2 regions of the Ruoffia sp. FAM 26254 genome follow, and region 2 is predicted to be linked to the other one. Evidence: a T-box and tRNA genes for the amino acid it is inferred to sense, from the RefSeq annotation. Region 2 holds a T-box; the other holds one or more tRNA genes.

Region 1 (4,246 bases), on a different contig from region 2:
TGAGAGTAGGTCGTTGCCATGCATTGTTTATATTTGGAGGATTAGCTCAGCTGGGAGAGCGTCTGCCTTACAAGCAGGATGTCGGCGGTTCGATCCCGTCATCCTCCATGTCTCAAGAGTCGTTAGCTCAGTTGGTAGAGCATCTGACTTTTAATCAGAGGGTCACAGGTTCGATCCCTGTACGACTCATTCTCTTATAAAGAGACAAACGCGGGTGTGGCGGAATTGGCAGACGCACTAGATTTAGGATCTAGCGCCTTCGGGCGTGGGGGTTCAAGTCCCTTCACCCGCATTTAACTTAATAAGCCGGCTTAGCTCAGTTGGTAGAGCATCTGATTTGTAATCAGAGGGTCGAGGGTTCAACTCCTTTAGCCGGCATCAACGCGGAAATAGCTCAGTGGTAGAGCACCACCTTGCCAAGGTGGGGGTCGCGGGTTCGAACCCCGTTTTCCGCTTTGCCAAGAGAAGTAAATTCGGCATATTGCCGGGGTGGCGGAACTGGCAGACGCACAGGACTTAAAATCCTGCGGTGGGTGACTACCGTGCCGGTTCGATTCCGGCCCTCGGCATAACACTTAGTTATGTGTTAAAATAATAAAAAAGAGCACCCTTAGCTCAATTGGATAGAGTACCTGACTACGAATCAGGCGGTTGTAGGTTCGACTCCTACAGGGTGCGTTTCATTTCGGGAAGTAGCTCAGCTTGGTAGAGCACTTGGTTTGGGACCAAGGGGTCGCAGGTTCGAATCCTGTCTTCCCGATTGATATTATGGGGGATTAGCTCAGCTGGGAGAGCGCCTGCCTTGCACGCAGGAGGTCAGCGGTTCGATCCCGCTATTCTCCATTAATATTTTATAAAGGCGGTGTAGCTCAGCTGGCTAGAGCGTCCGGTTCATACCCGGGAGGTCATGGGTTCGATCCCCTTCGCCGCTATATAGGACCTTTAGCTCAGTTGGTTAGAGCAGACGGCTCATAACCGTCCGGTCGTAGGTTCGAGTCCTACAAGGTCCATTGAAGACCGTTAAAAAATTAATAATTAAATTTATGGAGGATTACCCAAGTCCGGCTGAAGGGAACGGTCTTGAAAACCGTCAGGCGTGTAAAAGCGCGCAAGGGTTCGAATCCCTTATCCTCCTTTTAAAATTATCGCGGGGTGGAGAAGCTGGCATCTCGTCGGGCTCATAACCCGAAGGTCGTAGGTTCGAATCCTACCCCCGCAATTTTAACTTAATACTAAACTTAACTATTTATTTAATTATGCGGGTGTAGTTTAGTGGTAAAACTACAGCCTTCCAAGCTGTTGTCGCGAGTTCGATTCTCGTCACCCGCTTTTAATTTCATACGGGCCTGTAGCTCAGTTGGTTAGAGCGCACCCCTGATAAGGGTGAGGTCGGTGGTTCGAATCCACTCAGGCCCATTAGTGATATTAAAACTATAAAATTTTGGATTTGGGGAAGTACTCAAGTGGCTGAAGAGGCGCCCCTGCTAAGGGTGTAGGTCGGTTTTGCCGGCGCGAGGGTTCAAATCCCTCCTTCTCCGTAAGTTTTATATTCGTATTATTGCTAAAAATTAATATTTATATTGTGTTGGTCCGTTGGTCAAGCGGTTAAGACACCGCCCTTTCACGGCGGTAACACGGGTTCGAGTCCCGTACGGATCATTAATTTTACTTTCATAACGGAGGATTACCCAAGTCCGGCTGAAGGGAACGGTCTTGAAAACCGTCAGGCGTGTAAAAGCGCGCAAGGGTTCGAATCCCTTATCCTCCTTATTGATTTTAAAATTAAAATACATTGGTCCGGTGGTGTAGGGGTTAACATGCCTGCCTGTCACGCAGGAGATCGCGGGTTCAAATCCCGTCCGGACCGTTATATTATGCGGGTGTAGTTTAGTGGTAAAACTACAGCCTTCCAAGCTGTTGTCGCGAGTTCGATTCTCGTCACCCGCTTAATTATTCAAAGAACGCTTAGCGTTCTTTTTTTGTTTACTTGGTATTTATGATAGGCTCTTTGTCAAATAGGGTTGATGACTCATTTTAATCAAGATCAAGCAGCATAAGTTGTTGCTTGATCTTTTTTATTTGTCTGAGAGACATATAATCGCGTCATGAGTAAACTACGGTCTCTAAAATGGCTGTAATTTCGATAGCCGTAGGCGGTTTGTTTCAACACTTTAATTTTATTATTAATGCCTTCGATCTGGCTATTCGTGATACTTGGATATGTGAACGTGTTTTGAATGTATGTGTCGATAGTAATATTTTGGTCTTAAAATGGAAAGTTCTTTTGGATATAATGGTTCATGAGTAGATATTCTCCTTATTTTTTGGTTGGGACTTTAAATATAACGAATATCTGCGTCTTTTAGAAGACACAAAGATAGGGTTGATGACAATTTTAATTTATGTTATCAATCCTATTTATTGTTGAAAACTATATTTTTTAGAAAATTAATAAGTAAAATCCTAAAAGCAATTTTATATAACAATATGTAATACTATCAATTTACTGACGTAGTATTTTTTATAATTATTCAACAATATTTCTTGATACTTCAACGATATTTTATATAATTGTAGTTAATATAATCCTTTATTATTTTTGAATTGTTGTTATTTTTATAGTATAAATGGAGCAACATGATTAACAATATCATTTCTTATAATTTTTGGAAGCGGTATTATTGCTTAAAATCATTTAATTTGCTATATTAATAGTATAAACAAATTAAATGGAGGTAACGATATGTCTGATACATGGAAAAACTTAGAAGGTCAAAAAGACGAAATTGTTGGAAAAGTTAAAGAAGTGTTTGGGAAAGCAACTGACGATGCCGAAACTCAAGCAAAAGGGATCGCTCAACAAGTTGAAGGTGAAGCTAAACAAGCCGTTGCGTCTGGTCGTGGTCATGTTGATGAAATTCGTGAAAACTACAAAGATCGAGCAGATTCAGCTGTCGAAGATGTAAAGCGTCAAGTAGGTGAAACTCGTGAGAGTGTTCATACTTCTGCAGATGAGAACTTAACAGAAGCTATAGATGAAGGAAAACGATTAAAAGAAGAAGCTGCACGTAAAGCTGAAGAATTACGTCAAAACGCAATTGCTGAAGGTGAAGAGCAACGTGAAGAAGCTCGTGATAAGTCTACTAAAGCTTATGAAGAATCAGAAGAAATTGAAGCTCGTGTAAATCAAACAATTGATGAAGCGGCTGAAAGTCGTCAAGAAAGTGAAAAAGAAGACAACAACACTTTATAAATTATAATACAGAAAGAACGAATAAAATGCCTAAAGTTTACTTTTAGCATTTCATTCGTTCTTTTTTTAATACAATTGACTCAAACTGTATAATAATGTGAATATTAAGGTGACTGCATGAATATAATTCATTTTGTTCTGAGTTTGTTTTTCATGTTGCGTTTTAACAAGTAAAGGTAACATCGTAACGGCACTTAGTAAAACAAATAGAATTTGAACAATATAATAAGATGAAGATGGTAGAGAGAAGTAAAACCCACTTAATAATGCAAGGGCACAAACTACTATACTAATAACTGGGAACCGTTGATAAACGGTTATTTGTTTGTAATTAATAATGATACTCTTCAAATTAAATACTTCTAAGTTTAAAACAATAAACATAAAAACAATTGGAATGGTATTGATTAAAAATGTTTGTGTTACTGCAAATGTTTGTGAATTATACGCGATGATATTCATCATGAACCCATTAAAGAATACTGATAATAAATAGTGATAGATTGTACCTGTCATCTTAAATGGCATATACTGCACATGAATGAATATAATATAAAAGACGAGCAGTACACTGATGATCCAGTGTGAGTTAAACATAAAGATAATGGTACTAATTAGCAATATACCTTCAAGTACATACAATAAGACATTAGGTGCTACTTCTGGTGTTTGTTTGTCGATTCGTAAATATAGGAAATGATCAATTAATTGACCAAACACGACAATTAGAAACAACAGTAACATTGGAAGCCACCGAATGGATTCAGTATGGCTAGCTCCTAGAATCAATCCAAATAGTATGGATGCTAGGGGCGAAACGAATATTTTAACGTACGGATTTTGTAAAAAACGAGTTATTAATTTCATTGACTATACCTTTCATCTAAAAAATTCGATAGCTTAGCTATCATTATTTTATTATTACATATTTGTCTGATATTCTTTTCCTAAACATAGAGAATAAATATCAAATCATCTTTACTTCATTGACTT
Region 2 (17,772 bases):
ATTATTAAAAGTTGGTGGACGTATGAGTGTTATCTCATTCCACTCTTTAGAAGACCGTTTAGTCAAACAGTTATATAGAGAGAAGTCAACGCCACCAGAAACACCACCTAATTTACCAGTACTGCCAGCAGAGCAACAACCGGAATATAAGTTTATTAACCGAAAACCAGTTACTGCTGACTCTGAAGAATTAGAACATAATAATCGAGCTCGAAGTGCAAAACTTAGAGTCATCGAACGTACGACAATTAAAGAATAGATTTAAAGGATTTAGGAGGCCTCGGATGTCAGAACTATTAGAAAAGGCAAATTATAATGAAGAGCAATATTTTGAACGGAAATTAGGAAATCATTATGATAATTCTCAATCTGTTGCCTCGCCAAACTATAGTGTACCAGCAAGTGATCAACCATTTGAAGAACAAGAAAATAATGTTTCCAAAAAGAAAAGAAAGCTATCTAAATTTGAAACAATCTGGTTATCTCTTTGTAGTATAATAGCCGTTGGAGCAATCATGGCTAGTTTCTTTATTAGAGTGGATATTATTGAGCAACAACGTTCAATCAATAATTTAGAAGATTCTATTACAGAATACCGTTCTAATACTGATATTTTAAATAGTCAAATTACTGACCAATTCAATTATCAACAAATTAAAGAAGCAGCGGATAGCAACAATATGACTATTGAGAAAGACAGAGTTAGGACTGTTGAGAGATGAGCGAAAAACAAAGCAATCATTCTAATTTAAATATATTATTATTAATAGGCGTCGCAGCTATAACATTTATTTTGTTAGGTGCACGCTTCTTTCAATTAAACGTAACACAGTCTTCGCATGGTGAGGATTTAGTAGAATATATCGAAGATTCACAAGACCCAAGAAGTAGTATCATCGAAGCAAAACGTGGCACGATTTATGACATTAAAGGTCAGCCGATTGCGATTGATACTACTTCTTATTCCATGTATGCAGTATTGCAAGGGGGTAATGGCTACGACGCAGTTGAAGACAGGGATTACACTGCTAAAGTATTAAGTAATTATATTGATATGACCCGTGATGAGGTCTTGGATATACTATTAAACTATGAGGCGATTCAAGTTGAATTTGGTACAGCGGGTAGTAATATGAGTCAAGAAACTCGCGATGCCATTGAAGAAGAGGATTTACCAGGAGTTTATTTTGTAAGTCAAAGTTCCAGACAATACGTGAACGATTACTTCAGTTCACATCTGATAGGCTATGCGTCGAAGCAAGAACAGAATAATTCTTGGATGCCGACAGCGGATATCTTAACTGGGCAAATCGGAATTGAATCAGCTTATGATGCTGAATTAAGTGGGCAAAACACCATTGAAAATAATCCTGACCTGGTTGAAAGAACGCGAACATTATTGGGTGAAGATATTTATCTAACTTTAGATAGCCGACTCCAACATTATATGGAAGAGTTACTTGATTATTCATATAATAAGTATCAACCTGAAGAGATGAGTGCTTATTTGGTCGAAGTTGAGACTGGTAAGTTATTAACAGCTGCTCAAAGACCGACATTTAAGTTGAATACTCGTGAAGGAATTGAGACGCAATGGACCAACCAATTGGTTGAAGAAGTTTATGAGCCAGGTTCAACCATGAAGATATTAACACAAGGAACAGCTTATGATATGGGCGTTTATAAACCCGATGAATTAGTTGAGACCGGTTCAACAGAAATTGAAGATGTGACGGTTCGAGACTATAACTTGTACGGTTGGGGACCGATTACTTTTGATGAAGGATTATCTAGATCAAGTAATGTGACAATTGTCGAATTAATTCGCCGTATCGGCATAGATAAATGGACGACTCAATTATCTGAATTTGGTTTCGGTCAAACAACGGGATCAGGATTGGCAAATGAAGCAACAGGAACAGTAGAGTTTGATAATCCGGTTTCTGCAACCATGTCTGGTTTCGGACAAGGATTTGCGACAACACCCATTCAATTATTGCAAGCATTCACTTCGATTGCTAACGATGGGAAAATGATGAAAATTCAATACCTTAACGGCATTGGAGAGAATGATGAATTTCAACCAATTGAGGTTAATCAACCAATCTCAGAAGAAGCAGCTGACCATATCGTTGATTTAATGGTTAATACTGTGAATGAAGATTATGGTACAGCTCAAGAATATAGTGTGCCTGGCGTTCAGATAGCAGCTAAAACAGGTACGGCACAAATTGCCAATCCAGATGGCTTAGGTTATTTAGAAGGTGCCAATGATTATTATTTCTCAGTTGTTTCATTTTTCCCGGCCGAGGATCCGAAATATATGTTGTATTTCTCAATGAAACGACCAACCAATGATCATAATTTAATGGGATCGCAAATATTAGCTGAGATATTTAGACCTTTTGTGGAATATGTATCAGTTTATGAATAGAAAGTAGGACTACGATGGAACAAAAAGAATTAATAAACGTATTATATGATGCACATATAATTAATACGCAGTATTTAGAAACTGAAGTGTCTAGTTTAGTAAATGATACGCGTAAAGTAGAAAATAATTCATGCTTTATTGCTATCAAAGGCGAGAACTTTGATGGGCATCAAGCGATTGAAGACGTAATTAACAAGGGAGCAAAATTAATCATTGTTGAAGATTTGCCCCAAGAGCCAGAGCAACTTGATGCAACCATCGTGCAAGTAACATCAACTTTCCGTACTCAAGCGATACTTGCAAACCAATATTACAATGAACCGTCAACAAAGCTAAATGTTGTTGCGGTAACTGGGACTAATGGGAAGACAACAACGAGTAATATGATTAGTCAATTACTCGAAAGTCTCGATCGTAAGACAGGTGTGATTGGAACCTTGCATTATAAAGTAGGGGACAAATATTATCCTGCAGTAAATACAACACCGAATGCTTTAGAGATGCAGAGATTATTCAATGAAATGGTTGAAACAGGCTGTGAAGATGCTATCATTGAGGCGTCTTCTCACGCATTAGCTTTAGGACGCTTATCGTTTACTGATATTGATTGTGCCATCTTTACGAATTTAACACGAGAACATTTGGACTTCCATTCAACTATGGAAGGTTATGCAAATGCGAAAAGTCTTTTGTTTAGTCATTTAGGACAAAGTTTCCATAATGACCGACCAAGACTTGCAATATTAAATATGGATGATCCATACCATACGACGATGGCAGAAGTAACTAGTGCCGATATTGTGACATATAGTTTAGAGCATCCTCAAGCTACAGCTTATGCACATTCAATTACTGAGAAAAATGGTAAGACTGAATTTATTATTGATTACAAAAAAGAGTCATTTACAGTAGAAATACCGATGCGTGGATCTTACAACGTTTCGAATTATTTGGCAGCATTTTTAACATTGAGTAAATATTACCAATATACAATAGATGATATTCTGAAAGCGACTCAAGATTTTACTGGTGTCACTGGACGTATGCAAGTTGTTGATGAAGGACAAGATTTCGAAGTGATTGTTGACTTTGCACATTCACCCGATGCACTTGAACGAGTAATGCAAGAACTCATTGAACATAAAACAGATGATCAAAAACTCATTGCCTTGATGGGACATAGTGGCGGAAACCGCGATAGTGGGATGCGGAAACCATTAGGAGATATCTTATTTAAGTATGCGGATGAAATTGTATTCACTGCTGACAATCCAAGGTTTGAGCCAGTAGAAAAAATTGTCAATGAAATGATTGGTTTACATCATAATGATAATAAACCTTATTCAATTATAAAAGATAGAGTAGTAGCAGTACAACAAGCCATTGACATTGCTCAAAAAAATGATATTGTCTTATTCGCGGGTAAAGGTGGAGAACCTTACCAAGTCATTGGAAACGACAATATACCTTACGATGAAGTGCAAACAGTTATTGATGCTATCCATCGTAAACAGTTATAAAAACTAAGGAGTGAACGAAAAATTGAATATTATCTTACCAATCGTGACTAGTTTTTTATTAACAGTCATTGCGATGCCTTTTTTCATCCAATACTTTAATAAAAAGAAACTAGGTCAAACAACACGGGAAGATGGCCCATTATGGCATGAAGTAAAAACTGGGACACCAACTATGGGAGGAACAGTATTTATCCTAGCTATTTTATTTGCGATGTTAATCTTTGGCTTTATCCAAACGTCTTACTCAGGTGAGTTCTGGATGATTTGGCTAGCGTTCTTATTATTTGGAGCCATTGGTTTTATTGATGATTTTATAAGTATTTTCAAAAAAAGAAATGAAGGGTTAACTGCTAAACAGAAGTTTTTAACACAATTATTATTTGCTTTTGTTATTGCATTAATTGCCATGGTAACAAATCAACATATTTTCATACCATTTTTTGGTTTTGAAATCTCTAACATTCTGTTAGTAGGATTATTCATGTTTATCTGGATTACTGGCTTTTCAAATGCAGTGAATTTAACGGACGGTTTAGATGGTTTAGCGACCGGCTTAAATATTATTGCGTATGGCGCGTATTACTTTATCGCCGCAGCTGAAGGGAACTCAACTGTAGCAACAGCTTCATTGATTGTAGTTGGATCGTTAGTTGGATTTTTAATCTTTAATCGTAAACCAGCGAAGATTTTTATGGGGGACGTTGGTTCACTTGCCTTAGGAGCAGGACTGGCAGTGATGTCATCCGTACTTAATAATCCATGGAGTTTATTAATTATTGGTTTTGTCTTTGTAGTTGAAACAGTAAGTGTTATGCTTCAAGTATTATCCTTCAAGACTCGAGGAAAAAGAATATTTAAGATGGCACCAATTCACCACCATTTCGAAATGCTTGGTTGGAGTGAATCAAAAGTGGTAAATGTATTTTGGGCTGTCGGATTAATTAGTGCATTGATTGCATTATTTATCTTTTAATAGGGAGCGATTTTTAGAATGGGAACGAACGAGAATTTATCAGACAAAGAAATACTAGTGTTAGGCTACGCAAGAACAGGGAAAAGTGTAGCTGAGTTCCTAGTTAAACAACAAGCAAATGTAACGATTAATGACCGAGGGGATCTATCACAAGACCCGTCGGTTACTTTGCTTTTAGAAGATGGCGTCCAAATCGTCGATGGTGGGCATCCTTTAGAACTCTTTGATAAGTATTTTGATATGATTATCAAAAACCCCGGGATTCCTTATTCAATTCCTTTTTTACAAAAAGCGATTGAAAAAAACATCCCAATTTATACAGATGTTGAGCTTGCTTCAAGATTTAGTAAGGCATCGATCATAGGTATTACAGGTAGTAATGGTAAAACAACGACAACAAGTTTACTGAGAGAATTATTAACTGAAAGAGAAAAAGGGAATGCTTACCTTGCTGGAAATATTGGCATCCCAACTTTAGATGTTATTGATCAAGCGACAAAAGATGATGACATCGTCATGGAATTATCTAGTTTCCAATTAGCTGGAACTGAACAATTTCACGCTGAAATTGCGGTCATTACCAATATTTATGAAGCTCATTTGGACTATCATCGTACACGTGAAGAATATGCCAAAGCCAAATTAAAGATTTTAGCCAATCAAACACAGGATGACCAAATCGTATATCGTTATGATAATGCTGAATTACATCATTGGGTTAAAGAATTTAAAGGGCAACTTATTCCATTCTCAATTGAAATAATCGATGAGTTTGTCCGATCGCATGGTGCTTATGTTGAAGGTGAATGGATATACTTTAAAGAAGAGCAAATTATACCATTATCAGATATTCAAATTCCTGGTAGCCATAATGTCGAGAATGTCCTAGCGGCTGTGGCAGTTGCAAAAATAAAAGGCATTTCGAACCAAGAAATTTCTAACATAGTCAGAGAGTACAAAGGGATGCGTCATAGAATTCAGCCGGTAGCTAATGTCAGTGGACGAAGTTTCTACAATGATTCAAAAGCTACCAATATTACCGCTACGATTACTGCTTTAAATAGTTTCAAGCAACCCATTCGATTTATTGGTGGTGGCTTAGATCGTGGTAATGAATTTGATGAGTTAATACCCTTTCTTAAGAACGTATCAGGAGCTTATCTTTACGGTGAAACCAAAGACAAAATGGCAAAAGCCTTTAAAGCTGCGGGCGTTAACTCGATTGAAATTTTTGATGATTTAGTAGAAGCTACATCAAAAGCTTACCGTGAAGCAAGACAAGGTGAAGTCGTCTTATTATCACCAAGCTGTGCGAGCTGGGATCAATATCAAAACTTTGAAATTCGTGGTGACGTTTATATCGATACCATTGAACAATTATTACTAGAAGAACCATATACGGATGAATAGGAGTATCATATTATGAAAATCAATCGAATCATCTTATCTGGTGGAGGGACTGGGGGACATATTTATCCAGCTCTTGCAATCTATAATCGAATGAAAGAACTCAATCCGGACTTAGAATGTTTATACATCGGTACAGACAAAGGTCTCGAAGCAAGTATTGTTCCAAAAGCGAATATTGACTTTAAATCCATTGAAATATCTGGTTTAAAACGCAGTTTATCGCTAGATAATATTAAAGTCGCTTGGCAAATGTTAACGAGCACACAAAAAGCGAAGAAATTAATCAAAGAATTTCAACCTGAATTAGTCATTGGAACTGGCGGTTTCGTATGTGCACCTGTCCTTTATGGGGCAACTCAATTAGGTATTCCGACACTGATTCATGAACAAAATAGTGTCGCAGGAGTAACTAATAAATTCTTAAGTCGCTTTGTAGATAAAGTTGCGACGTCTTTTTATGAAGTTGAGAATGACTTTGCAAAAGTCAGTCAAAAAGTGGCATTTACTGGAAACCCAAGAGGACAAGAAGTAACAAACTATGCTAAAGATGAGCATATTCTATCAAAAAATTATGGCTTTAATGATCAATTACCAACGGTACTAATATTTGGAGGTAGTCGTGGTGCGCCAGCTATTAATAAAGCAGCTGTAGAATCCATCGAAGACTTTGCTAAGAAAGAGTACCAGGTAATTATTGGGACAGGTTCAGTTCATCATTCAGAATGGATGAATTATATAGAAGACAACCAGATTAAAATACCTAATAATGTTAAAATAGTTCCATACATTGATAACATGCCAGCACTATTTCAAAGAATTGATCTAGTCGTTTGCAGAAGTGGTGCAACGACCTTAGCAGAATTGACAACACTTGGACTTCCTAGTATTTTAATTCCTAGTCCATATGTTACGAATAATCATCAAGAGATGAATGCCATAGCATTAGTGAATAATCAGGCTGCTGAAATGATAAAAGAAAGTCAACTTGACTCAAGTCAATTAGTTCATACGATTGACCGAATGATACTAGATCAAACAGCATTAAATGAAATGGCAGAAAATGCTAAAAAATTAGGTACGCCACATGCAATAGATGATATTATTAAATTAGTTGAATCTATTTAATAAATAATTAAGACTAAATATTTTCGAGGAGGTGAAAGCTATGAGTAATAATGAGCGGCGAGGAAATTATCGAACAGGGCCTCAAAATACGCCAAATAATCGGAAATCAAACAGTCCTGAAACAAGGCAATCTAGACCGGTAAACGAACCATCTCAACCGATTCGTGGAAACTATCGCATCGATAGTAATGGAAATCCGATTATACCAAAGCAAAGCGGCATAACAAATCGCGATGAACTTGAGCAAGATTATTTCAGTCGGACTCAACATACACAAGCTGAAGGGAACCGGAACCGAGAAGAACAGTATCAACCGAATCAAGTTATTCATCCGATACCTCCTCAGTCAGGTCCTGTTCAACAGCGACGAGTATATCAAATGGATGAGTACAGACGCGATCAGAATGAATCTAATAGTCGTGCGAATCAACCAAATAGTCGAAACTTTGACGAACCCCAATCAAACACTCGTGAGAGAGCAACTAGACAGCAAAATCAGAATTTGAATCAAAGGCGAAATCAAAATCTGAACAGAAATCAGAACTTTAATCGAAATTACTCTGGCAATAAACCTTCTCGAAGAAACCAACCTCAAGGTAGTCGAACCAATTGGTATTATAACTTGCACCAAAAGGTCAATAGACAGATGAACAAGAGTTCTAATGCGACCCTGCCAGAGGGTAAGACTGTACTATTTGCGGTTTTTGCATTAATATACCTAACAATGCTAGTGACGGGTTGGAAATTAATGCCGTTTAATAAAGTGAATAATTTAGTCGTCACGGGAACCGAGCTTGTTCCGAAAACGTTTGTAAAAGGATCGTCTCGAATATATAAATTCGATGAAGTAGATGAAGTAATGAGCCAAAGACAAGAGATTGAAGCGACAATTAAAGAGGAAAATCCTTTAATTGAAAGTGTCGTATTTAATCGACCTGATTGGAAACAATTAGAAATTAATGTCGTCGAACATGACCTTGTGGGGTTAATTAACCAAGATGGTTACCATCCAGTCTTGAATAACGGTGAGATTCTGAATGTATCCGGAAACCAAGAATTAGCAAATATAGCCAATGAAGCATTACCAGAATTAATCGGCTTCGATACAAGTGGTAAACTGACGGAAGTTGCACAAGGTTTACGTCAAATTGATCCAAATATATTAGCTATGATGGAGACCGTTACTTCCGCTGATGACGAAAATAAACCGAACGCCATAGTTGTTGAAATGGAAGATGGAAATACCATAAATGCCATAATTTCGACTTTTGCTCAAAAAGTACAATATTATCCGGATATTATAAGACAATTAGACGGGCAAACCGGAGTGATTAATTTTGAAGTCGGTGCATACTTCACACCAGCAGAAAATTCTGCTAATAGTGTCAAACTTGATAATAATTAAGATAAGTTATATGTAATTATTTTTACATTTATCTTTTTTTCTTCTATTAAAATGAAGTTTGTGCTAATATAGGTAATGTGAAATTGAAGAAAATTAAACAAAATATAGAAAAATAATTAGCCAGAAGGGGGTTAATACCTAAATGAGAAATCAAGAAATTTTTGTTAGTTTAGATATTGGTACGACCTCAATTAAAGTCGTTGTCGCTGAGTATATTAATGGAAATATTAATATTATCGGTGTGGGAAATGAAAAATCACGTGGATTGAGTCGTGGGGTTATCGTCGATATAGATGATACAGTCAACTCGATTCAAAGAGCCATTTCTCAAGCAGAACGCAAAGCAAATGTAAAAATTAACGAAGTGATCGTTGGTGTTCCAAGTAATCAAATTATGGTAGAAGATTGCCACGGTATGATTGCTGTTGCCAGCGATAATAGAGAAATAACAGCCCTAGACGTTGAGAATGTAATCAATGCAGCTAAAGTTCGTTCAGTTCCTCCTGAAAGAGAGATTATTTCAATTATTCCTGAAGAATTTATCGTCGATGGATTCAATGGAATTAAAGATCCAAGAGGAATGATCGGGGTTCGCCTAGAACTTTATGCGCGCTTAATTACTGGACCTAGAACAATCATCCATAATATTCGACGCTGTGTTCAAAAAGCAGGTTTATCAATCAGTGAACTTGTCGTTCAACCAGAAGCAATTGCATCCGTAGCCTTATCAGCAGATGAGCGAGAGTTCGGAACAGTGGTTGTTGATATGGGTGGTGGCCAATCAAGTGCATCAATTATGTACGACGGCCAAATGAAATATTCATTCGTGGATCAAGAGGGTGGAGATTTCGTTACAAAAGATATCTCAGTTATTCTAAACACGTCACTTGATTCTGCTGAACGAATCAAACGTGAATATGGCTTTGCTATCGCAAGTCAAACTACTGACGATGAGTACTTCCCAGTTGAAACAGTTGGAAAGAAAGAACCTGTCCGGGTAGATGAACATTATCTTGCTGAAATCATCGAAGCGCGTTTAGTGCAAATCTTTGAAACATTATATGAAGAATTGAATCGTGTCGATGGACTTGATTTACCTGGAGGGTATGTCCTGACAGGTGGAGCTGTGTCTTTACCAGGGGTCTTAGATTTGGCTAAACGATACTTTGGAAGCAAAGTTCGCTTATTTATTCCTGAAGAAATGGGAATGCGTAATCCAATCTATACAACAAGCCTTGGAATGATCGAATATGCTGCAAATCTTGATGATGTGCATCGAATTGCTCAAGGAACTTTTGCAGTTCCTTCACAAGCTGCCCCAAGACAATCTATGCCGCCACAAGGTGGACAAAGACGTCCGGCACCATCTAGTGGCCGTAACCAAGGGCAAGCGGCACGAGGTCAACAATCAGGTGACTTGTTCGGCGGTCAACGTCGTCAACCAGCTAACGAGACAAACCAAATGGCAAACGACCAACGCACGATGCCAGACACTATGCCTAGTTCAAATCAACAAGATGATTATCAACAATATAATTCATTTGATGACGACTATCGTTATGAAGATGCGGCATACTATGATGACTATTCGCAAGATGAAGAAGCGAATAACTATTCAGAGCCTGTTACTGATCAAAGTAATGGGAATGGCATAACGGCAAAAGTCCGTGACTTTTTCCAAACATTTTTTGATTAAGACTTGATAGATAAACAGGAGGAATATAAATGGAATTATCATTCGATTCAACAATGGGATATGAAGGCGCAGTAATTAAAGTAATTGGTGTAGGTGGTGCAGGTGGAAATGCCGTTAATCGTATGATTAAAGATGAAGTTCAAGGTGTTGAATTCATTGTTGCAAATACGGATACTCAAGCATTACAAGGTTCAGATGCTGAAATCAAAATCCAATTAGGCCCAAAAGTAACTAAAGGGTTAGGTGCAGGTTCATTACCTGAAATTGGACTTAAAGCAGCTGAAGAAAGTGAAGAGCAAATTCGCGAAGTACTAGAAGGAGCAGACTTAGTGTTTGTTACTGCTGGTATGGGTGGAGGTACTGGTACTGGTGCTGCACCGGTCGTGGCTAAGATTGCTAAAGACTTAGGCGCTTTAACTGTAGGTGTTGTAACGCGTCCATTTACTTTTGAAGGACCAAAACGTGGACGCTTTGCAGCTGAAGGATTGAAAAACTTAAAAGACGCGGTTGATACATTAGTAATTATCTCAAACAACCGTTTATTAGAAATTGTAGACCGTAAAACTCCAATGTTAGAAGCATTCAGTGAAGCAGATAATGTTTTACGTCAAGGTGTACAAGGTATCTCTGATTTAATTACAGCACCAGGTTACGTAAACTTAGACTTTGCTGACGTGAAAACTGTAATGAAGGATCAAGGAACTGCATTAATGGGTGTAGGCCAATCTTCAGGTGAGAACCGTACGGCTGAAGCAACTAAGAAAGCTATCTCATCACCATTATTAGAAGTATCTATTGATGGTGCAGAACAAATCTTATTAAACATTACAGGTGGAGAAGACTTAAGCTTGTTCGAAGCACAAGATGCAAGTGATATTGTTGCCAATGCATCAAGTGGTGATGTAAACATTATCTTCGGTACGTCAATCAATAATGATTTAGGTGACGAAGTTATTGTTACTGTAATCGCAACTGGTATTGAGAATGAGAAGACTGATCGTAATAAAATGAGCACACCACCAAGACGCTCATTCAATACACCGTCATCTTCAGCAGAATCAACTCAACCAGCTCAAAGTCTACAACAACCAGATTCACCAAGCCAATCAAACGAACCAACACCACGTCGTCAACAAAAGCGTGATTTATTCAGTGATTGGGACATAAATAGAGAAACAAACACACGTGACGTTGATACAACTGAAGCAGACTCTAAACCTAAACGTCAATTTGAACGTCCAAATACGGATGGATCTGGAAGTCGTCAAAGTGAAGTAAATGATTCAGATGAATTAGATACGCCACCATTTTTCCGTAAACGTCATCGTTAATAAAGAGTTAGGATGCTAAGGCATCAAAATAATAGAGGAATCAGTATTGGTTCCTCTTTTTATTTATCAATAAGTAAAAATTTATGTTATAATTCATAAGATAAGAATTTAAGGGAGTGTTATAGTTGGGCCTTTTGAGCTTAGTTTCTAATTTATTTCAGGCATATACACTGGTTTTAGTCGTATACGCACTACTATCATGGTTACCAGGTGCCCGTGAAAGTGCCTTAGGACAATTTATTGTTAAATTAGCACGACCATATTTGGATATATTTGATCGATTCATCCCGCCATTAGGGGGCATTAGTTTCAATGTTATTATTGCGATTTTTGTTTTACGATTTATCCGAGATGGTTTAATCTGGATATTGGCAGCAATATTATTTTAAAAATGTGGTGAATTAAATGTCAGATGATATATATCAACATTATCGACCCGAAGAGCAACCGTTTATTGATAAAGTATTCGGTTGGATAGATCAAGTAGATTTAACTTATGCGCCTTATACAACTGTATTTTTAACCCCGCGAGAGAAGATGATTGTTGAACAACTTGTCGCAAGCCGAGATGAGATTTCAGTTATTTTCAGAGGTGGTTATGAAGGTGCGGAACGTAAACAAGCCTGTATTTATCCGCAGTATTATGAACCGAATGATGAAGATTTTACGATCGTTCTATTCAACATTAAGTATCCAGAAAAATTTGGAAATTTAACGCATGGTAGAATTCTTGGAACTTTTATTTCAACTGGAATTGAAAGAGAGCGCATTGGGGATATTATTACAGATGGAACGAATTGGCATGCACTCGTTGATGCATCAATTAGTGACTATTTGAAAACTCAAGTGACTAAAATCGCGAATGTTGGAGTTCAATTGGAAGAGTTATCATTTGATGATATATTAACCTCACAAGAACAATGGGAAGTAAAGCATGTAATTTCTAGCTCTTTACGGCTTGACACTTTATTAAGCAAAGTCTATAATTTTTCTAGACAGCGTGCGAAAAATTCAGTCTCACAAGGTGATGTGAAAGTGAATTTCGTTCCAATGGAGAGACCTGACGTTGAGATTGGTATCAATGATATCATTTCATTACGTAAGTTTGGACGCTTCTGGATCAATGATATTGAGGGTATGACTAAGAAAGATAATTATCGATTAAACGTCAATGTACTTTTAAAGTAAATTACATAACTTGAATATATTTGAAAGGATTTGTAAATTCATGGTATTAACACCTAACGAAATATTAAATAAAGAATTTAATTCGAAGTTTCGCGGATATGACTCAGATCAGGTTAATGATTATTTAGATATAATTGTTGCGGACTTTGAAAAGATGATTGCGGAGAACAACGAACTTAAGAAAGACTTAGCAGCATCAAAAGAAAAAAATGAGTACTTTGCACAATTGCAAGACTCATTAAACAGTTCGATTGTAGTCGCTCAAGAAGCAGCAGATCGCTTGAAACAAAACGCTCGTAAAGAAGCAGAACTTATCTTATTCGAAGCTGAAAGAGAAGCGGATCGTATGATTAATAACGCGTCTGATACAGCTAAAAATATTGTTACTGAATCTGATGCATTACGTCGCTCAAGCAAATCTTACCGCACTAAATTAGAGCAAATGATTCGCCAACAACTTGAAGTTGTAACGAGTGAAGAGTATCATAGATTATTTGATGAAGAGATTGAATCACAATTTAATCCTGATCACTTCCATGAAGCAACAAATCAACGTGTAAATCAACGCGTAGATCGACTTGAAGAAGAGAACAGTGCTGATTTTAATGCAGCGCATGAAATTACAAATGATCGCTTTGTTGAAGAAGAAATCAAAAACGCGCCAGCACCTACTCCAGAAGTAGATTATCCGGCAACTATTGGTGTAGCTGATCATGAAGATACTGAAGCGACACGAGTTGATTTAAATCTTGATGAGTTATTAAATAATGTTGAGCCAGAAGAGCAAGAAGTTGATTCTAGACACGCAGAATTAGAAGCGATGATTGATGAAGAAGCACAAGCTGAAGCTGAACGCGAAAAACGTGCAGCTCAACGTCGTGAAAGTGTATTAGGACAAACAATTAGAATTGAATTACCAAAAGATTAATAAGAACAAGTTAATCATAGGATACTTTTAGCGAGTCAAGAGTGGTGAAAGCTTGGCAGTCCCTCCTTTGATTAATATCATCTTTGTGTTTGTTATGGTGAAAGTAAGTAATCATAACCGCTTAAATAGCGTTAACATGTAGAGTGAATAGGTCATCTTTAGAGATAACTTATTAATTTGGGTGGTACCGCGTTTATAACGTCCCTTTTTTAGGGGGCGTTTTTTATTTTTAATAAATCAATCAGATTGGAGATAATAATGAAACTAAAAGATACATTAAATTTAGGTAAAACAGATTTCGCCATGCGCGCAAATTTACCTACTAAAGAAGTAGAATTACAAAAAGAATGGGCAGACGCTGACATGTACGAGAAAATTCAAGAGAAAAATGAAGGACGTCCTTCATGGATCTTACATGATGGACCTCCGTATGCGAATGGTAAATTACATATGGGGCATGCATTAAATAAAGTAACTAAAGACTTTATTGTACGTTACCATTCTATGGCTGGATATAGCTCACCTTATGTTCCTGGTTGGGATACACATGGTTTACCAATCGAACAAGCCTTAGTTAATGCTGATGGCGTAGACCGTAAGAGTATGTCTGTCGCTGAATTCCGTAAATTATGTGAAGAGTATGCATTGAAACAAGTTGAAAATCAAAAAGAAGACTTTATGCGTTTAGGTGTGACTGGTGAATGGAATAATCCGTATTTAACTTTAAAACCCGAATATGAAGCTCAACAAATCCGTATCTTTGGTCAAATGGCTGAACGCGGATATATCTATAAAGGACTAAAACCAATTTACTGGTCACCTTCAAGTGAATCAACATTAGCTGAGGCAGAAGTTGAATATAAAGACGTTACGTCACCTTCTATTTTCGTTGCTTTCAAAGTAAAAGATGGCAAAGATGTCGTACCAGCAGATGCTGAGTTCGTTATCTGGACAACGACACCATGGACATTACCATCAAACTTAGGATTATCTGTGAAAGCAGATGCTAAATATGTTTTAGTAAACGTAGATGGACGTAAATTTATAGTTGCAGAAGCTTTACTAGAAGCAGTTGCTAAGAAAATTGGATGGGAAGATTATTCAATCGAAGCAGAATATAAAGGGGAGCAATTTGACCGTTTAACTGCACAACATCCGTTCTATGACCGTGAATCATTAATAATGTTAGGTGACCACGTTGAATTAGATGCTGGTACTGGTGTCGTTCATACAGCACCTGGACACGGGGAAGATGACTACATTATTGGTCAAAAATATGGCTTAGATGTTCTTTCTCCAATTGATGACCGTGGACACTTCACAAATGAAGCACCTGGATATGAAGGAATGTTCTATCTTAAAGGGAATAAAGTCATCGTTGAAGAGATGCGTGAAACGGGAGCGTTACTGTTTGATGAGAAGTTTGAACATAGCTACCCACATGACTGGCGTACTAAGAAACCTGTTATTTATCGTGCAACACCACAATGGTTTGCATCAATTAATAAATTCCGTGAAGAGTTATTAAACTCAGTTGAAAATGATGTGAAATGGTACCATCCTTCGGGAGAACGTCGTATGTATAATATGATTCGTGACCGTGGTGACTGGGTAATTTCTCGTCAACGTGTATGGGGTGTGCCATTACCAATCTTCTATGCAGAAAATGGAGAGCCTATCTTAACAACTGAAACAGTTGAACACGTTGCTAAATTAGTTGAAGAGTTTGGATCAAACGTTTGGTTTGAAAGAGAACCTAAAGATTTATTACCTGAAGGATTCACTCATCCAGATAGTCCAAATGGTAAATTTACTAAAGAAAATGACATTATGGACGTATGGTTTGACTCAGGAACATCTTATGCTGGGGTATTACAAGTTCGTGAAGACCAAAAATTCCCTGCAGATATGTACTTAGAAGGATCAGACCAATACCGTGGATGGTTCAACTCAAGTTTTACAACTTCAGTAGCTGTGAATGGTTTCCCACCGTACAAATCAGTTCTTTCTCAAGGATTTGTTATGGATGGAAAAGGTCAAAAAATGAGTAAATCAATCGGTAATGTTATTACACCTGAGGAGATTACAGAAGAATTAGGTGCAGATATCATCCGTCTATGGGTTTCAAGTGTGGATTATGAGAACGATGTACGTATCTCTAAAGACATCTTAAAACAAGTATCTGAATCATACCGTAAGATTCGTAACACAGTGCGCTTTATGTTATCAAACTTATTTGATTTCAATCCTGAAACAGATAAGATTGCTGAAAGTGATTTAGCAAAAGTTGATCAATATATTCTTGCTAAATATCGTATTTTAGTTAATGAAGTAACAAAAGCTTACGAAAATTATGAATTCTCTACTATCTTCAAGAAAGTAATTAATTTCATTACTGTTGATTTATCAGCGTTCTACTTAGACTTTGCAAAAGATGTCGTTTATATTGAAGCGGCAGAATCTAAAGCGCGTCGTGCAATGCAAACTGTTATTTATACAGTTCTTGAAGGTTTAATTCCATTATTATCACCAATCTTACTTCATACTATGGAAGAAGCTTGGAAAGAATTACCAGGAGCAGAAGGTTTTGTTCAATTACAAGACTTACCTAAATTCGAAGACGTTTCTCAAGACAAAGAAACTGTTAAAGAATGGGATGTCTTCTTCAAAGTGGAGTCAGCTGTTGCTAAAGGTTTAGAAAATGCAAAAAATGATGAAGAACACCCAATCAAGAAATCATTTGAAGCAAAAGCAACTGTCTATACAGATCAAGAGACAATTGATCAATTGAATGACTTAAGTGATCATTTAGACCAATTATTAATAGTATCTGGTTTAGAATTAAAATTAGCTGATGAAGCAGACGAATCAGTGGTTGATTATGACGGCTTTGGTGTTAAAGTTCAGCCGGCAGAAGGTCATACTTGTGACCGTTGTCGTGCGGTAAGACCAGAAGTTGGAACAATTGAGGCGGCACCAGAATTATGTCGCCGTTGTTTCTCAATCGTAGAATCACACTTCCCAGAGTATTTCGAGGAAGCAGCTGAATAATTAGAGTAGTTAAATTGCCCCACTAGACAGATTTTGTCTGGTGGGGTATTTCTATTTATCTAGAAATTATGTAAAATCTACCATTCATACTTGGCGTCTGTTATATTTAAATATGTAAAAGATGAGGTGAGTGTATGAAAGTGATTAAATATATATTATTAATCTTAAGTATGGGGCAATTTTTCCCTTTAGAAAGTTTTTGGCAAAGTAATTTCTTTTGGTTTTTTATTTGGATTATTTGCTTTCATTTAGGTTGGTTTTATATGGAATGTTTGCAATATAAACAGATAAATAGTGTTGTATTGTGTCTTTTAGCCTTAATCAATATATGGCTACTGCCATCCTTTCCATATTTGATGCTAGGACTTTTAACAATTGAATTAAGAGAGTTATTTTCACGGAAAAAGACTGTACTTATATTATCTTTAATGGCGATTGTTTCGGGGTTTATATGGTCAACGCTCACGATTTGGCCGCAGGTGGATTATTTAATGTTCACAGTGAGTATCGTTATCATATGTGGTTATTTATCCGAACAAGCAACCCGCTTAGAAGTACAAGCAACTAGTCTTTATGAGTTTCGCACTCAAGCAGATGAGCAAGAAGAGCGGTTGATAGAGCAAAAGGCACAAATGATTGCGATGGAGGAAATTCATACCCTTAATGAGAGGAACCGAATTTCTAGGGATTTACATGATACGGTAGGGCATA

What was found. The T-box of region 2 lies ahead of ileS (isoleucine--tRNA ligase). A T-box ahead of a tRNA ligase gene usually reads a tRNA of that ligase, here a tRNA-Ile.
Region 1: it encodes a tRNA-Ile, which carries the amino acid that the T-box ahead of ileS (isoleucine--tRNA ligase) is inferred to sense. The anticodon was not compared.

What each region holds. Positions count from the first base shown of each region.
Region 1 covers NZ_JBGQQY010000072.1:3,836-8,081, reverse strand. Annotated here, with positions in the region: partial or broken rRNA gene rrf (5S ribosomal RNA) at 1-22, shown strand, start outside; tRNA gene ACEN3Z_RS11320 (tRNA-Val) at 36-108, shown strand; tRNA gene ACEN3Z_RS11315 (tRNA-Lys) at 117-189, shown strand; tRNA gene ACEN3Z_RS11310 (tRNA-Leu) at 211-292, shown strand; tRNA gene ACEN3Z_RS11305 (tRNA-Thr) at 306-378, shown strand; tRNA gene ACEN3Z_RS11300 (tRNA-Gly) at 384-455, shown strand; tRNA gene ACEN3Z_RS11295 (tRNA-Leu) at 484-569, shown strand; tRNA gene ACEN3Z_RS11290 (tRNA-Arg) at 605-678, shown strand; tRNA gene ACEN3Z_RS11285 (tRNA-Pro) at 687-760, shown strand; tRNA gene ACEN3Z_RS11280 (tRNA-Ala) at 771-843, shown strand; tRNA gene ACEN3Z_RS11275 (tRNA-Met) at 859-932, shown strand; tRNA gene ACEN3Z_RS11270 (tRNA-Ile) at 937-1,010, shown strand; tRNA gene ACEN3Z_RS11265 (tRNA-Ser) at 1,046-1,135, shown strand; tRNA gene ACEN3Z_RS11260 (tRNA-Met) at 1,147-1,219, shown strand; tRNA gene ACEN3Z_RS11255 (tRNA-Gly) at 1,259-1,329, shown strand; tRNA gene ACEN3Z_RS11250 (tRNA-Ile) at 1,343-1,416, shown strand; tRNA gene ACEN3Z_RS11245 (tRNA-Ser) at 1,450-1,538, shown strand; tRNA gene ACEN3Z_RS11240 (tRNA-Glu) at 1,588-1,659, shown strand; tRNA gene ACEN3Z_RS11235 (tRNA-Ser) at 1,679-1,768, shown strand; tRNA gene ACEN3Z_RS11230 (tRNA-Asp) at 1,795-1,867, shown strand; tRNA gene ACEN3Z_RS11225 (tRNA-Gly) at 1,877-1,947, shown strand; partial or broken gene ACEN3Z_RS11220 (transposase) at 2,045-2,242, opposite strand; gene ACEN3Z_RS11215 (CsbD family protein) at 2,744-3,253, shown strand; gene ACEN3Z_RS11210 (hypothetical protein) at 3,320-4,120, opposite strand.
Region 2 covers NZ_JBGQQY010000010.1:44,253-62,024, forward strand. Annotated here, with positions in the region: gene rsmH (16S rRNA (cytosine(1402)-N(4))-methyltransferase RsmH) at 1-259, shown strand, start outside; gene ACEN3Z_RS04215 (hypothetical protein) at 285-722, shown strand; gene ACEN3Z_RS04220 (peptidoglycan D,D-transpeptidase FtsI family protein) at 719-2,434, shown strand; gene ACEN3Z_RS04225 (UDP-N-acetylmuramoyl-L-alanyl-D-glutamate--2,6-diaminopimelate ligase) at 2,449-3,954, shown strand; gene mraY (phospho-N-acetylmuramoyl-pentapeptide-transferase) at 4,028-4,927, shown strand; gene murD (UDP-N-acetylmuramoyl-L-alanine--D-glutamate ligase) at 4,946-6,337, shown strand; gene murG (undecaprenyldiphospho-muramoylpentapeptide beta-N-acetylglucosaminyltransferase) at 6,350-7,462, shown strand; gene ACEN3Z_RS04245 (cell division protein FtsQ/DivIB) at 7,503-8,867, shown strand; gene ftsA (cell division protein FtsA) at 9,010-10,563, shown strand; gene ftsZ (cell division protein FtsZ) at 10,593-11,894, shown strand; gene ACEN3Z_RS04260 (YggT family protein) at 12,020-12,283, shown strand; gene ACEN3Z_RS04265 (RNA-binding protein) at 12,300-13,082, shown strand; gene ACEN3Z_RS04270 (DivIVA domain-containing protein) at 13,123-14,010, shown strand; T-box leader at 13,998-14,219, shown strand; gene ileS (isoleucine--tRNA ligase) at 14,269-17,061, shown strand; gene ACEN3Z_RS04280 (sensor histidine kinase) at 17,553-17,772, shown strand, end outside.